3 regions of the Mesorhizobium sp. WSM4807 genome follow, and region 2 is predicted to be linked to each of the others. Evidence: predicted binding sites of a transcription regulator. Region 2 holds the regulator's gene; each other region holds the start of a gene.

Region 1 (4,925 bases), on a different contig from region 2:
TGATGGATGGCCGCATCGGCGCCATCCGCGATGCGCTCGACGCCAATGGTTTTCAGGATGTGGCGATCATGTCCTACGCGACGAAATTCGCCTCCGCCTTCTACGGACCCTATCGCGAGGCGGTCGGCACCGCCGGCCTGCTCAAGGGCGACAAGAAGACCTACTATCTCGACCATGCCAATTTCGACGAGGCGGTGCGAGAGGCCGAGCAGGACCTCGCCGAGGGCGCCGACATGCTGATGGTCAAGCCCGGCCTGCCCTATCTCGACATCATCCGCAGGCTGAAGGACGAATTCCGCATGCCGACCTTCGCCTATCAGGTGTCGGGCGAATATTCGATGATCAAGGCGGCCGCCGCCAATGGCTGGATCGACGGCGACAAGGCGATGCTGGAATCGCTGCTCGCCTTCAAGCGCGCCGGCTGCGACGGCATCCTCACCTACTTTGCGCCCGAGGTGGCGGCGATGCTTAAGGGGTAGGCACCCGCATCGCTTTGGGATTTTGCTGCAATCCGCTAGAATGGATTTATGAGCAGGAATGAGGTCATCGAACGGTTGCGGAGAAACGCAGATGCCATCAAAGGCATGGGCGCGACTTCGCTGTATCTGTTCGGGTCGACGGCGCGGGACGATGCGCAGCCGGACAGCGATCTTGATCTGTTCATCGACTATGATCCGGCGCGGCGCTTTTCTCTGATCGACCTGGTCGAGATCAAGCAATTTCTGGAAGAGAAGATGTCAACGGAAATCGACATCACCACGCGTGACAGCCTTCATCCTATGTTGAAGGCCGAGATCGAACAATCGGCCGTGCGCGTATTCTGATGGCAGTCCGCCGGATCGAGCCTATCCTAGCCGAGATCATAGCGGCATTGGATGGCATCAGCACTGCCACCGCCGGCAAGACCCTGGATGACTTTCGTGACGACTGGCTGCTTCGTCATGGCGTGGAGCGCGGCATCGAGATCATTTCTGAAGCCACCCGGCACATCCCGGACGATTTGCTCGCTCTTGCTCCAGAAAATTCCCTGGAAACAGATCCGTGGAATTGGCAATGTTTTGCGTCACGAATACCACAAGACTTCCGACGCTATCGTCTGGACCGTAGTGACAGATAGTCTGTCGCCGCTACGCCTAGCTGTCGAGCGCATCCTCGAGGCATCCCGGCGCAAGTAACTGCAGCTGCAACCGCCTTTTTTGGCGGTGGTCCTGGTGCGGCTGGCCCAACGAGCCGCCCACCGCTCGGCGGCGATGTACCGCTTGCAAAACGCAATCAGTCCAGCTAAAAACAACTGATTGCATTTCAAAACCGGTTTAGGGAGGTACTCATGTCCAAGCTTCGTGTCAACGCATTCACCCTGTCTATCGACGGCTTCGGCGCCGGTCCCGACCAGGACCTGAAAGAGCCGCTGGGCATCGGCGGGGAAGCCTTGCTCACATGGATGCTCGGCACCCGAACCTTCCGCAACATGTCTGGTGAAGATGGCGGGACCACGGATACCGACGACACGTTTGTGACGCGCAGCTTCGAAGATATCGGGGCGTGGATCATGGGCCGAAACATGTTCGGGCCGATCCGTGGACCTTGGCCCGATGACACCTGGAAAGGCTGGTGGGGAGACAATCCGCCCTACCATGTGCCGGTCTTCGTGCTCACCCACTTTCCGCGGGATCCTCTTGTCATGGACGGCGGCACGACCTTCTATTTCGTAACCGATGGTATCCACTCAGCGCTGGAAAAGGCGAAGGCAGCGGCTGATGGCAAGGATGTACGGCTCGGCGGCGGCGTCGCCACGATCCGGCAATATCTCCAGGAAAAGCTCGTCGACGACATGCATCTTGCGATATCGCCGATGCTGCTCGGCTCAGGCGAGAATCTTTTTGCCGGCATCGACATGCCCCGCCTCGGCTACCGCTGCAGCGAGCAGGTCGCAACGCCGAATGCCACGCATGTGATCATCAAGCGCGATTAGGACGTTTCGTCTGCTCTGTTGGCGAAACCTCGGTACAGGCCCCTTTCTCCCCGTCACTATACGGGGAGAAATGCCCGGCAGGGCAATGAGGGGCGGCGCAATCGATCAATGATTACTCTGCCGGACAATACCCCCAATGGCAATATGACATCAAAATAAGTTTGGTCCCATGCAGTGACTTTGGCAAGTTCAACTGTCGAGGTTGGCGCCGTCCCTCATCCGCCTGCCGGCATCTTTCTCCCGTATAGTGACGGGGAGAAGGGAGCTCTGCCTTAATACTTCTCCGGCACATACAGCTCGCGCGGCAATACCTGGCGCTCGTATTCGGGATTGAAGACGCGGTCGGGCAGCGTGATCTCCTCGTGCGGCACTTCCTCATAAGGCATCTGCTTGAGGAGATGATCGATGCAGTTCAGCCGCGCCCGCTTCTTGTCGTTGCCCTCGACGATGAACCAGGGGGCTTCGGGAATGTTGGTGCGGGCGAAGGTCTCTTCCTTGGCCTTGGTGTACTGCTCCCAGCGCACGCGCGACTGCAGGTCCATCGGCGACAGCTTCCACTGCTTCATCGGATCATGGATGCGCATCTGGAAACGCATCTGCTGCTCCTCGTCGGTGATGGAGAACCAGTATTTGACCAGCGTGATGCCGGAGCGGACCAGCATGCGCTCGAACTCCGGCACGTCGCGAAAAAACTCTTCGACCTGATCCGGTTCGGCAAATCCCATCACCCTTTCGACGCCGGAGCGGTTGTACCAGGAGCGGTCGAACAGCACGATCTCGCCGCCTGCCGGCAGATGCGGCACGTAGCGCTGGAAATACCATTGCGACTTCTCGCGCTCGGTCGGCGCCGGCAAGGCGACGACGCGGCAGATGCGCGGATTGAGCCGCTGGGTGATGCGCTTGATGACGCCGCCCTTACCGGCCGAGTCGCGGCCCTCGAAAACCACAACCAGCTTCTTCCTGGTGTAAGCCACCCAGGACTGCAGCTTGATCAATTCGGATTGCAGCGTGATCAGGTTGCGAAAATATTGCTGGCGATCCATCGAGGGCGGATGCGCGTTCTTGTAGATCTTGGCGATTTCCAGCGACAGCGCCGGTTCCGACATTTCCAGCTCGTAGTCTTCATCGAGCGTGTCGGCGAGCTCCGCCTCCAGCCAATCCTTGGCAGGAGAATTCTGTTTTGCTTCGGTCATTTATGCTGCTCCGCGTGCACGCCCGTGTCGGCGTCGGCCTGCCGGCCAAGATCGAACACCTTGAGCCGACTTGCATACAGGCCGGCAATGACGGTTTTATTGCAGCCGGCCCGCCCGCCGGTCGCCCAACTCCGTGAGATGTGATCGATCAGCCTCCATGGCATGCACGACAAGCAGCGCGAATTGTCCTACAAATGCCAGGCTCTTTCGGGCAGCCTTCGAAGCAGCCCTTCTCAACGCAATTGTGAGGATCTGACATGGAATACCGCACACTCGGCCGTTCCGGGCTGAAGGTTTCGACGCTGACCATGGGCACCATGACCTTCGGCGGCGCCGGCGCATTTTCGGCGGTCGGCAAGACCGATCTCGACGAGGCGCGCCGGATGATCGACCTCTGCATCGACGCCGGCATCAATCTCATCGACACCGCCAATGTCTATTCGAATGGGCTTTCGGAAGAGATCATCGGCGAAGCGCTCGGCGGCAAGCGCAAGGGCGATATACTGATCGCCTCGAAGGCGCGCATGCGGATCGGCGACGGTCCCAACGACGAAGGGCTGTCGCGCTACCATCTGATCCGCGAGTGCGAGAAGAGCCTGAAGCGCCTCAGGACCGACGTCATCGACATCTATTTCCTGCATGAATGGGACGGCACGACGCCGCTGGAGGAGACCATCGCCGCGCTCGACACGCTCGTCAGCCAGGGCAAGGTCCGCTATGTCGGCTGTTCCAACTATTCCGGCTGGCAAGTGATGAAGGCGCTGGGGATCAGCGACCGCCAGCACCAGCCGCGCTTCGTCACCCAGCAGATCCACTACACGCTGGAAGCACGCGAAGCCGAATATGAATTGCTGCCGATCTCGGTCGACCAGGGGCTTGGCGTGCTGGTGTGGAGCCCGCTCGCCGGTGGACTGCTGTCCGGCAAATACAACCGCGACCAGGCCACCGCCCGCCAGCTCAGCGGCTGGTCCGAACCGCCGATCCGTGATGAGGAGCGGCTATGGCGGATCGTCGACGTGCTCGCCTATATCGGCAACAACCATGGCGTGTCGGCAGCGCAGGTGGCGCTTGCCTGGCTGCTCGGCCGGCCGGCCGTCAGCTCTCTGGTCATCGGCGGCCGCACCGAAGTGCAGTTCAAGGACAATATCGCCGCTGCAAGCCTGGTGCTGACCAGCGATGAGCGCGCACGCCTCGACGCAGTCAGCCGCCCGCCCGTTCTCTACCCCTACTGGCACCAGCAGTTCACGGCAAAGGACCGGTTTGGTCCGGCCGATCTGGTTCTTGACCGGGAAGGTGTCTGACTACGGATCCGGATCAGGTCGAAGGTCGCTGCGGGCTTAGCCGGAGATAAAACGCCAGACCTCGGGATCAGGCTCGATCTGACCGCTGAGCACGAAATATTTGTAGAGCACGAGCAAGCAGATCGCCTGCTCGGCCCGTTCGTCGGCGAACTTGCGGCAATAGGCGTTGGCGGCGGCAACGATGCGCTCTGCCTCAGTCGGATGACGTTCGAGATACTGCACCCGCTCGGCAAGATCCGTGAAATCAGGTTCGAGCGGGACATAGTGAACGTCAGCCACGAGTTCGCTTTCGGCGAACCATGTCTCATATGTCGGCGGCGGCATCAGGCACAGTGAATTCGAACTCATGATCCATTTTAGGTTGGTCGCCACATCGTTGCCTTCGAGTGAAATGATGTAGCGACAGCGCCGCTGCTGATCGATGCTCAGGTAAGGCTTGCGATATTCCGGCGCTGCCGT
Region 2 (4,925 bases):
TCCTTGGCCTGTGCGACCGACGCGAGCGTCAGCGACATGGCGACCCCCGCCAGAATGGCGGCTGCGAATCTCTTCATGATATCCTCCCTGCGCCGCGTACGGCGCGACCAACTGGCCCGAAGGCCGGCACAAAGGCCCCCTATTTTTTCGAGCCTCGAAAAAATACTGGTCCAACCGCGAAGCGCTGTCAACATCAATTCCGATGGATTTTGATGTCCCTGCCGACTTATTTCGAGCCTCGGAATAAATAATGACAGGGCCTGCTGCTTCTGCCACTATTTGTCGGACATTACCGACGGCTTCCGATTCATGAGCGGCCGCGGCAATAGGGAGGAAGCAAAAGAATGTCGGTTGGAATCCGTCATGACGATTTGCGCCGGCGCAACCGGGCCATGGTGATTTCTGCGGTACGCCGGGCCGGCCAGCCGTCGCGGACCGAGATCGCCGCAACCACCGGCCTCAGCCATTCGACCATATCGGCGATCTCTTCCGACCTGATCCAGGAAGGCATCCTGACCGAGAGCAAGGCGAGCGAGACCGTTTCGATGAAACGCGGCCGACCGCAGGTCGGCCTCAGCCTCAATCCGGAAGCCGCTGCGGTATTGGCGGTCGTGTTGTCGCTGAATTTCCTGTCGGTCGCTGTCATCGATTATGCCGGACAGGTGGTCGCCGAGGAACAACGCCGGCTGGACACGCTGACCATGTCGCGCGACGAGCTGATCGACGAATGTGTCGCCATCGTGCGGCGCCGGATCGAAGACCCCGACCTCGACGTCCAAAGCGTCGCCCGCATCGCGCTGGCGATCCAGGGCATCACCGATTCGCATGCGCGCGCCATGTTGTGGTCGCCGATCACGCCGCAGACTAACATCGCCTTCGCCGACATTCTGGAACGCGAGTTCGGCATCCCGGCCATCATGGAGAACGACTGCAACATGATGGCCGTGGCGCTGCGCTGGCGCGAGCCGGATCGCTACCGCGACGATTTCATCGCCATCCTGCTCTCGCACGGCATCGGTATGGGGCTGGTGCTGAAGGGCGAACTGTTCACCGGCACCCATTCCTCGGGCGGCGAATTCGGCCACATGATTCATCGGCCGGGCGGCGCGCTTTGCCGCTGCGGGCGGCGCGGCTGCGTCGAGGCCTATGCCGGCAACTACGCCATCTGGCGCAACGCAAGGCAATTGAGCGAGAACGCAGAGCCGGTCGCCGATGTCAGCGACGCCGAGATGCGGGCACTGGCGGCCCGGGCGCGCCAGGCGGACGGACCGGAGCGCGAAGCCTACCGCAAGGCCGGCGAAGCGCTCGGCTTCGGGCTCGGCAGCCTGTTCGCGCTGATCGATCCGGCGCCGGTCGCCATGGTCGGCGCCAGCGCTGCCGCCTTCGACCTGATCGAGCCGGCCCTGCGCGAGGCCATCGCCCAGACCGCCGGCGGCCATCATTCGGGTTCGATTTCCTTCGACACCGAGACGAACGAGCTGCCGCTGATCCGCGAAGGCTGCGCCTTGCGGGCGCTGAGCTTCGTCGACCAGGAGATTTTCGCGCCGGGCATACAAGGGAAGTCCGGCATGATCAGGAAGCACGTGGCCTGACTCCGAAAGGCAAGGAACGGATTGCAACTTGGGGATGTGTTGAGATTCAGGTCAGGCCGCGCCGGCTCGAAGACGGGCGCGAGCCGACCAGACTGCGTGAGTTCCGAGAACCGGAACGGAGCGTACTTTTGGGTACGTACCGGAAGCGCAGGAAATCGCCGGTCGCAGGCCGGCATCACCTGGATATCAGCTAGTCTTCCCTGATCGCATAGCCCGCGCCGCGGATGGTGCGGATGACATCGGGCATGCGACCATTGTTGACCGCCTTGCGCAACCGTCCGACATGGACGTCCACCGTGCGCTCGTCGATGTAGATCGTCTCGCCCCAGACATTGTCTAGCAACTGGCTGCGCGAGAAGACCCGACCCGGGTGCCGCATCATGAATTCGAGCAGCCGGAATTCGGTTGGCCCGAGCCGGATCTCGCTCTTCTTGCGATAGACCCTGTGCGATTCGCGATCGAGCACGATGTCGCCGACCTTCAGCACGCTGGACAGCACTTCGGGCTTGGCGCGGCGCAGCAGCGCCTTGATCCTGGCCATGAATTCCGGTGTCGAGAACGGCTTGACCAGATAGTCGTCGGCCCCTGTCGAGAGGCCGCGCACCCGGTCGCTCTCCTCGCCGCGTGCAGTCAGCATGATGATCGGCAGCCGCTCGGTTTCGGGGCGCATCCGAAGGCGTCGGCAAAGCTCGATGCCGGAAACCGCCGGCACCATCCAGTCGAGCACCAGAAGATCGGGCACGTTTTCCTGCAGCCGGATTTCGGCCTCGTCGCCGCGCGTCACCACCTCGACCTGATAGCCTTCGGATTCCAGATTGTAGCGGAGGAGGACGCCCAGCGGCTCTTCGTCCTCCACCACCATGATGCGTGGCGCGATCATCGACCGGTCACCCCCGTCATGTCGCCGGCGCCGACATCGTCGTTTCGTCGAGCTTCGGGCGATCCGCCGGCAATTGCTGCCCGGTCACGACATAGTAGGCGTTTTCGGCGATGTTGGTGACGTGATCGCCGATACGCTCGAGATTCTTGGCGCAGAACAGAAGATGCGTGCAGGCGGTGATGTTGCGCGGATCCTCCATCATGTAGGTCAGGAGTTCGCGAAAAACCGCCGTGTATTTCACGTCGATCTTCTGGTCGTCGGCGCGCAGTTCTTTCAACGCGCCGGCATTGCGCGACACATAGTGCTCGACCACGCCGCGGAGCTGCACAAGAACGAGATCCGCCATCGCGTCGATACCGTGCGAGAGATTACGCGGCGTGGCGCTCTGCCCGACTGCGCTGACCCGCTTGGCTATGTTCTTGGCCAGGTCGCCGATGCGCTCGAGATCGCCGGCCATGCGGATTGCGCCAACCACGGCGCGCAGATCTTGCGCCATCGGCTGCCGCTTGGCGATCAGCGTGATCGCACTATCGTCGAGTTCGCGCTGCCGCGCATCCATGATGGCGTCGTCCGAGACGACGCGCTGCGCCATCGCATTGTCTGATGCAAGCAACGCGCGGATCGAGGCTGCGACCATCGCGGCGGCGAGCTCGTCCATATCGCGGATCAGCCTGTCGATGTGCTCCAGTTCCTCGTCGAAAGATGCGACGGTGTGTTCACCCATGATACTGTCCTCGTGTTCGAAATTCGCCGCCGGACCGCTCAGCCGAACCGGCCGGTGATGTAGTCCTGGGTGCGCTTGTCGTCGGGGTTGGTGAACATCTTGTCGGTCGCGCCCTCCTCGACCAGATAGCCGAGATGGAACATCGCCGTGCGTTGCGACACGCGCGCTGCCTGCTGCATCGAATGGGTGACGATGACGATCGTGTAGTTCTGGCGCAGTTCGTCAATCAGTTCCTCGACGCGGGCGGTGGCGATCGGATCGAGCGCCGAACAGGGCTCGTCCATCAGGATCACTTCCGGCGATACGGCGATGGCGCGCGCGATGCACAGGCGCTGCTGCTGTCCGCCGGAGAGACCGGTGCCCGACTCGAGCAGGCGATCCTTGACCTCGTTGAACAGGCCGGCCTTCTTCAGGCTCGATTCAACGATGCCGTCCAACTCGGCCTTGCTCCTGGCCAGGCCGTGAATGCGCGGACCGTAGGCGACGTTTTCATAGATCGACTTCGGAAACGGGTTCGGCTTCTGGAACACCATGCCGACGCGAGCTCGCAGCTCGACGACATCGATTTTCGGGTCGTAGACATCCTCACCGTCGAGCGTGATCTTGCCGCTCACCCGCGCGATATCGATGGTGTCGTTCATTCGGTTCAGGCACCGCAAGAATGTCGACTTGCCACAGCCCGATGGGCCGATCAACGCCGTCACCTGGTTCTCGCGGACATCGATATCCACGTCGAACAGAGCTCGCTTCTCGCCGTAATGAACAGAGACCTTTTCGCCCTTCATCTTGATCGAAGGGGCATTGGTTCCGCTGCTCAGTTTCTGCTCAACGCCGGCTTCCGTCATGATGTTCATATCCTCTACTCCTTACCAGCGCCGCTCGAAGCGCCTGCGCAGTATCACCGCGATGGCGTTCATGATGACCAAAAACAGCAGCAAAATCAAAATCGCCGCCGAAGTCTTCTGCTGGAATCCAGCTTCCGGGAAATCCGCCCACATGAATATCTGCACCGGCAGGATCGTCGCGGGATCGGTGAAGCCGCCGGGAATGTCGACAATGAAGGCGACCATGCCGATCATCAGCAACGGCGCGGTTTCGCCCAGCGCATGCGCCATTCCGAGGATGGTGCCGGTCATGATACCCGGCATCGCCAGCGGCAGGACGTGATGGAATACGGTCTGGACCTTGGACGCTCCGATGCCGAGCGCCGCCTCGCGGATCGACGGCGGCACGGCGCGCAACGAAGCGCGCGAGGCGATAATGATGATCGGCAGGGTCATCAGCGCCAGCACCATGCCGCCGACCACCGGGGCTGAGCGCGGCATGCCGAAGAAATTCAGGAATACGGCAAGTCCAAGCAGGCCGAAGACGATCGAAGGCACCGCCGCCAGATTGTTGATATTCACTTCGATGATCGTCGTCAGCCGGTTCTTGGGGGCAAATTCCTCAAGATAGATCGCCGCCGAAACGCCGATCGGGAAGGCGATGGCGAGCGTGACGATCATGGTCAGGAACGATCCGACGACCGCGCCCCAGACACCGGCCAGTTCCGGCTCGCGGCTTGCGCCGGTGAAGAAGAAGATCGAGTTGAACCGGCTTTCGATCAGGCCGGCGCTCTTCAGCGTGTCGAGCCAGACGATCATCTTGTCGGAAATCTTTCGCGATGCTTCTGGCGTGTCGATGACGCGCAGGAATGCCTGGCCGCTCGCTGCGGGCGCCGTGCTGTCCA
Region 3 (4,925 bases), on a different contig from region 2:
GGAAAGCTGCGATAGAGGCTGGGCTTGGTGACGCCGGCCCGCCGCACGATCTCGTCGACGCCGATCGCCCTGATGCCTTGCCGGTAGAACAGGTCGCGGGCAACGCGAAGGATTTTTTCGCCGGCGCGCGGCGGTGCTACTCCATCCGCTTTGATCGCTGGTTCAATGCTTTTGATTCTCGACACGGTGTTGCCTGCTTGACAATGTTACCGATCGGTACGTATACCTCGGTGCAATAGCAACGTACCGGTCAGTAACATGATAGTCCAATCCCGCCCGTTTGGCCAGCGCTACGCTTTCGTCGTGGTTGCCGTCATTTTCCTCTGCCTGCTGATCGCGGCGGGCCTGCGGTCGGCGCCGGCTGTCATGATGCTGCCGCTGGAGGAGAGTTTCGGCTGGCGGCGCGACCTCGTTTCGCTCGCCGCGGCGATCGGCATCTTCCTCTACGGCCTGACCGGGCCGTTTGCCGCGGCATTGATGGAACGGATCGGGCTGCGCCGCACGCTGCTGGCGTCGCTGGTGGTGATGTCGGGCTCAACGGCGCTCAGCCTGTTGATGACCGAGCCGTGGCACCTGCTTCTCACCTGGGGCGTGTTTTCGGGTGTCGGTTCCGGCGCGGTCGCCACGGTGCTCGGCGCCACCATTGTCAATCGCTGGTTCAAGACCAATCGCGGCCTGGTGATGGGACTGATGTCGGCCTCCGCCGCCACCGGCCTGCTGGTGTTCCTGCCGCTGCTCGCCGCGCTCGCCCAGTGGGGCGGCTGGAAGCCTGTCGCCATCGCCATTGCGGTCGCCACCGCCTGCCTGGTGCCGCTGGTTTGGCTGCTGGTGCCGGAGCGTCCGGCTTCGATCGGCATGGTACGCTACGGTGCGGACGCCGACGATGTGCCGCCGGTTCCGCCGGCCTCGCAGGGCAATTTCCTCACGCACACGCTCAGCACGCTGCGCCGTGCCGCCGGCACGCGCGTGTTCTGGTATCTGTTCGCCACCTTCTTCATCTGCGGCTTCACCACCAACGGACTGGTCGGCACGCACCTGATCGCGTTTTGCGGCGACATGGGTATCGGCCAAGTGCAAGCCGCCGGCCTGCTGTCGCTGATGGGCATCTTCGACCTGATCGGCACCACGCTGTCAGGCTGGCTCACCGACCGTTTCGATCCGCGCAAGCTGCTCGGCGTCTATTATGGCATCCGCGGCCTGTCGCTGATCTATCTGCCTTATTCCGGCTTTTCGTCGACCAGCCTGATCATCTTCGCCGTGCTCTACGGATTGGACTGGATCGCCACCGTGCCGCCGACGCTCAGGCTGTCGAACGAGGCGTTCGGCGATCGCAGCGGGCCGATCGTCTTCGGCTGGATCGTCGCCGGCCATCAGGTGGGTGCGGCGGCGGCCGCTTTCTTCGGCGGCACCATGCGTGAATTGCAGGGCAATTACGAGCTTGCCTTCCTCATCGCCGGCATGACCGCAATAGCCGCAGCCTGCATCTCGCTGTTGATCAACACCAGCCGTCCGGCCTTCGAGCCGAAACCGCAGGCGGCTTGAGCTGTGAAGGCTGAGCGCTAATCTCCCCCCTTGAGGGGGAGATGGCCGCGAAGCGGCCAGAGGGGGTCGTCTTGCGTGGAGCGCCGACCTCCTGCGTCTGCGATAGGGGGCCGAGCCCGGTCGAACCGATCCCCTCTGTCGCCTTCGGCGACATCTCCCCCTCAAGGGGGGAGATTCGCCAGCCTGTTGATCGTCAGAAAACCTTCATGGTTTCGAGATGTGCCTGAAACATTGAGGCTGGACCTTGGCGGCGCCGTTCAACGCCATCCAGGAGACAGCCATGAACAAGATTTCGATGACCCGGCGCGCCTTCGTCACGTCCGTGAGCGCCGCCGGCCTCGTCGGCGTATCGGGCCTCGCGCTTCCCTATTATTCGCGCGCCAATCAGCGGCCCGCCTTCACCCATGGCATCCAGTCGGGCGATGTCGACGCAGCCAGCGGCGTGGTGTGGACTCGCACCGACCGCCCTTCGCGTGTCATGTTCGAAGTGTCGTCGACGGAAAATTTCGCCAACGCCGTCCGTCTTGCGCCGCTCGACACGTCGCCGGCCAGCGATTACACGGTAAAGCGGCTGCTCACCGACCTCGCCTCCGACCAGGACATCTTCTACCGCATGATCGCGGCCGATCTCGCCGACATCAACGCCGTCTCCGAGCCGATCGTCGGCCGCTTCCGCACGGCGCCGGCCTCGAAGCGGGACATTCGTTTCGCCTGGTCGGGCGATACCGCCGGCCAGGGCTGGGGCATCGACGACACCGGCATGAAGACCTATGCCACGATCGGCAAGCATACGCCCGACTTCTTCCTGCATTCCGGCGACACCATCTATGCCGACGGCGCGATGAAGGACGAGGTCGACCTTCCCAATGGCAGCAAGTGGAGGAACAACGTCCTCATCGACGAAAAGCGCAAGGTTGCCGAGACCCTGGACGAGTACCGCGGCCAGTGGAAATACAACTTGATGGACGGACATGTGCTGGGTCTCAACGCCATCTGCCCGACCTTCTACCAGTGGGACGACCACGAGGTGGTCAACAACTGGTCGGATTCGAAGGACCTGAGCGCCGACGACCGCTACTCGGAAAAAAACATCCATGTGCTGGCGGCACGCGCGGCACGCGCCTTCCACGAGATGACGACGATCCGCTACGAGCCGTCGGAACCGGGCCGCGTCTATCGCAAGATCGCCTACGGGCCGCTGCTCGACGTGTTCTTCCTCGACATGCGTTCCTATCGCGGCGCCAACGGCCCCGGCATGCAGGATACGGTGACGCCGCAATCGCGCATTCTCGGCGAACAGCAGACGAAGTGGCTGAAGCGCGAACTGGCAACCTCCAACGCGACCTGGAAAATCATCGCCGCCGATATGCCGCTCGGTCTCGTCGTCTGGAACGACGCCACCAAGAAGGCCGGCGCCGAGGCCATCAGCAATGGCGACAATGGTCCGGGCAAGGGTCGCGAGTTGGAAATTGCCGACCTCCTTCGCTATATAAAGAATGCCGGTATCACCAACACCGTCTGGCTGACCGCCGACGTGCACTACACGGCGGCGCATTACTACAATCCTGATAGGGCGCAGTTCCAGGACTTCAATCCGTTCTGGGAATTCGTTTCGGGTCCGCTCCATGCCGGCACGTATGGACCCAATGATTTCGACATGACCTTCGGCCCGGAGCTGAAATTCATCAAGGCGCCAACCGCCGAGCAGGGGCAGAACCTGCCGCCCTCGGCCGGCCTGCAGTTCTTCGGCCTCGTCGACATCGACGGCGCCACTGAACAGATGACGGTGCGGCTGATGGATCGCGACGACAATGAACTCTACAAGGTCACGCTCGACCCGGTGCAGTCGGCGTGAGGGGCTGGCTTCAATAATGGCCAAAACGCAGGCGGGACAGCGCCCCCCTCTGTCCTGCCGGACATCTCCCCCACACGGGGGGAGATTGGCAGCTTGGGCGCTCCGCTCGCGCCTGCAACGTTGGAGGTTGGCGAAAGCGGCGGCGACGACCGATCTCCCCCCTCGTGGGGGAGATGCCCGGCAGGGCAGAGGGGCGTGAAGGATCGCAGCGGAACGGTATCTCGGGATGACGACCGCCGTCGGCAGTCGTCAGTCAGGATAGCAAACGGTCGGAATTTCGGGCCAAACAGCGCTGTCGCAGTTGGCAGCCTCCTGCCTCTGCTTGAAGGCGGCGCTGACCGGCCCGGTCACCACCGGGTCGACGCCATCGGGCGCATCGGCAAACAACTGCTCCGCCGAACGCGTATCGGACGGCAGGGCAGGGGGCGCTTCCTTGAGGGTCGCGGCCGACTGTGCCGCGCCCGCCGCGAGGAGAACGGCGAGGGCCGCCCATGCGAGGATTGGCCGGTATCTGCTGCCCGTATTGCTCATGAAATTCGAACTGTCCCGACCGCGAAAGGTTCCGCTTTGGTTAATAATTCCATTTCACACCAAGACGCTTAAGATTTGGTGACCATATATTTGGTGGCACGCCTCCTCTTTCGCAATTGCGAAAAACCCTGTATGAGCCGCCCAACCGAAAGAGGCAGCGCCTTTTGGCCTGCTGCCTGCAACGCTCCCGAGACCACAACATGAAAATTCGTAATATCGCGATCATCGCGCACGTCGACCATGGAAAAACCACCCTCGTCGACCAGCTCCTGAAACAGTCCGGCTCGTTCCGCGACAACCAGCGCGTTGCCGAACGCGCCATGGATTCGAACGACTTGGAAAAGGAACGCGGCATCACCATCCTGGCCAAGGCGACCTCGGTCGACTGGAAGGACACCCGCATCAACATCGTCGACACCCCCGGCCACGCCGATTTCGGCGGTGAAGTCGAGCGCATCCTGTCGATGGTGGATTCGGCCATCGTGCTGGTCGACGCCGCCGAAGGGCCAATGCCACAGACCAAATTCGTCGTCGGCAAGGCGCTCAAGGTCGGATTGAAGCCGATCGTCGTCATCAACAAGATCGACCGGCCGGACGCCCGCCACGTCGAGGTGGTCAACGAAGTGTTCGACCTGTTTGCAGCGCTCGACGCGACCGACGACCAGCTCGACTTTCCGATCCTTTACGGTTCAGGCCGCGACGGCTGGGTGTCGGAAAACCCCGAAGGTCCGAAGGATCAGGGTCTGGCGCCGCTGTTCGACCTCGTCATCAAGCATGTGCCGGCACCGACCGTCCACCCCGGCCCGTTCCGGATGATCGGCACCATTCTGGAAGCCAATCCGTTCCTTGGCCGCATCATCACCGGCCGCATCGAATCCGGAACGCTGAAATCCAACCAGGCGGTCAAGGTGCTGCATCATGACGGCACCCAGGTCGAAACCGGCCGCATCTCGAAGATCCTGGCCTTCCGCGGGCTCGAGCGCCAGCCGATCGACGA

Evidence for each region. Region 2 encodes PhoB, which activates phosphate uptake and scavenging genes when phosphate is short. Its sites were predicted from a motif close to TGTCATNNANCTGTCAT; they were not measured.
Region 1: the regulator PhoB is predicted to act here: its motif matches at 3,253-3,269, upstream of ppk2 (polyphosphate kinase 2).
Region 3: the regulator PhoB is predicted to act here: its motif matches at 1,734-1,750, upstream of AC0L3N_RS24860 (alkaline phosphatase D family protein).

The regions. Positions count from the first base shown of each region.
Region 1 covers NZ_JBVVQY010000004.1:300,788-305,712, forward strand. Annotated here, with positions in the region: gene hemB (porphobilinogen synthase) at 1-479, shown strand, start outside; gene AC0L3N_RS07580 (nucleotidyltransferase family protein) at 528-824, shown strand; partial or broken gene AC0L3N_RS07585 (HepT-like ribonuclease domain-containing protein) at 824-949, shown strand; gene AC0L3N_RS07590 (HepT-like ribonuclease domain-containing protein) at 942-1,175, shown strand; gene AC0L3N_RS07595 (dihydrofolate reductase family protein) at 1,328-1,972, shown strand; gene ppk2 (polyphosphate kinase 2) at 2,245-3,165, opposite strand; gene AC0L3N_RS07605 (aldo/keto reductase) at 3,423-4,466, shown strand; gene AC0L3N_RS07610 (glycosyl transferase family 90) at 4,503-4,925, opposite strand, start outside.
Region 2 covers NZ_JBVVQY010000005.1:187,878-192,802, forward strand. Annotated here, with positions in the region: gene xylF (D-xylose ABC transporter substrate-binding protein) at 1-77, opposite strand, end outside; gene AC0L3N_RS08730 (ROK family protein) at 345-1,592, shown strand; gene phoB (phosphate regulon transcriptional regulator PhoB) at 1,783-2,472, opposite strand; gene phoU (phosphate signaling complex protein PhoU) at 2,489-3,196, opposite strand; gene pstB (phosphate ABC transporter ATP-binding protein PstB) at 3,235-4,050, opposite strand; gene pstA (phosphate ABC transporter permease PstA) at 4,063-4,925, opposite strand, start outside.
Region 3 covers NZ_JBVVQY010000023.1:12,172-17,096, forward strand. Annotated here, with positions in the region: gene AC0L3N_RS24850 (TetR/AcrR family transcriptional regulator) at 1-176, opposite strand, end outside; gene AC0L3N_RS24855 (MFS transporter) at 259-1,542, shown strand; gene AC0L3N_RS24860 (alkaline phosphatase D family protein) at 1,823-3,397, shown strand; gene AC0L3N_RS24865 (hypothetical protein) at 3,647-3,928, opposite strand; gene typA (translational GTPase TypA) at 4,129-4,925, shown strand, end outside.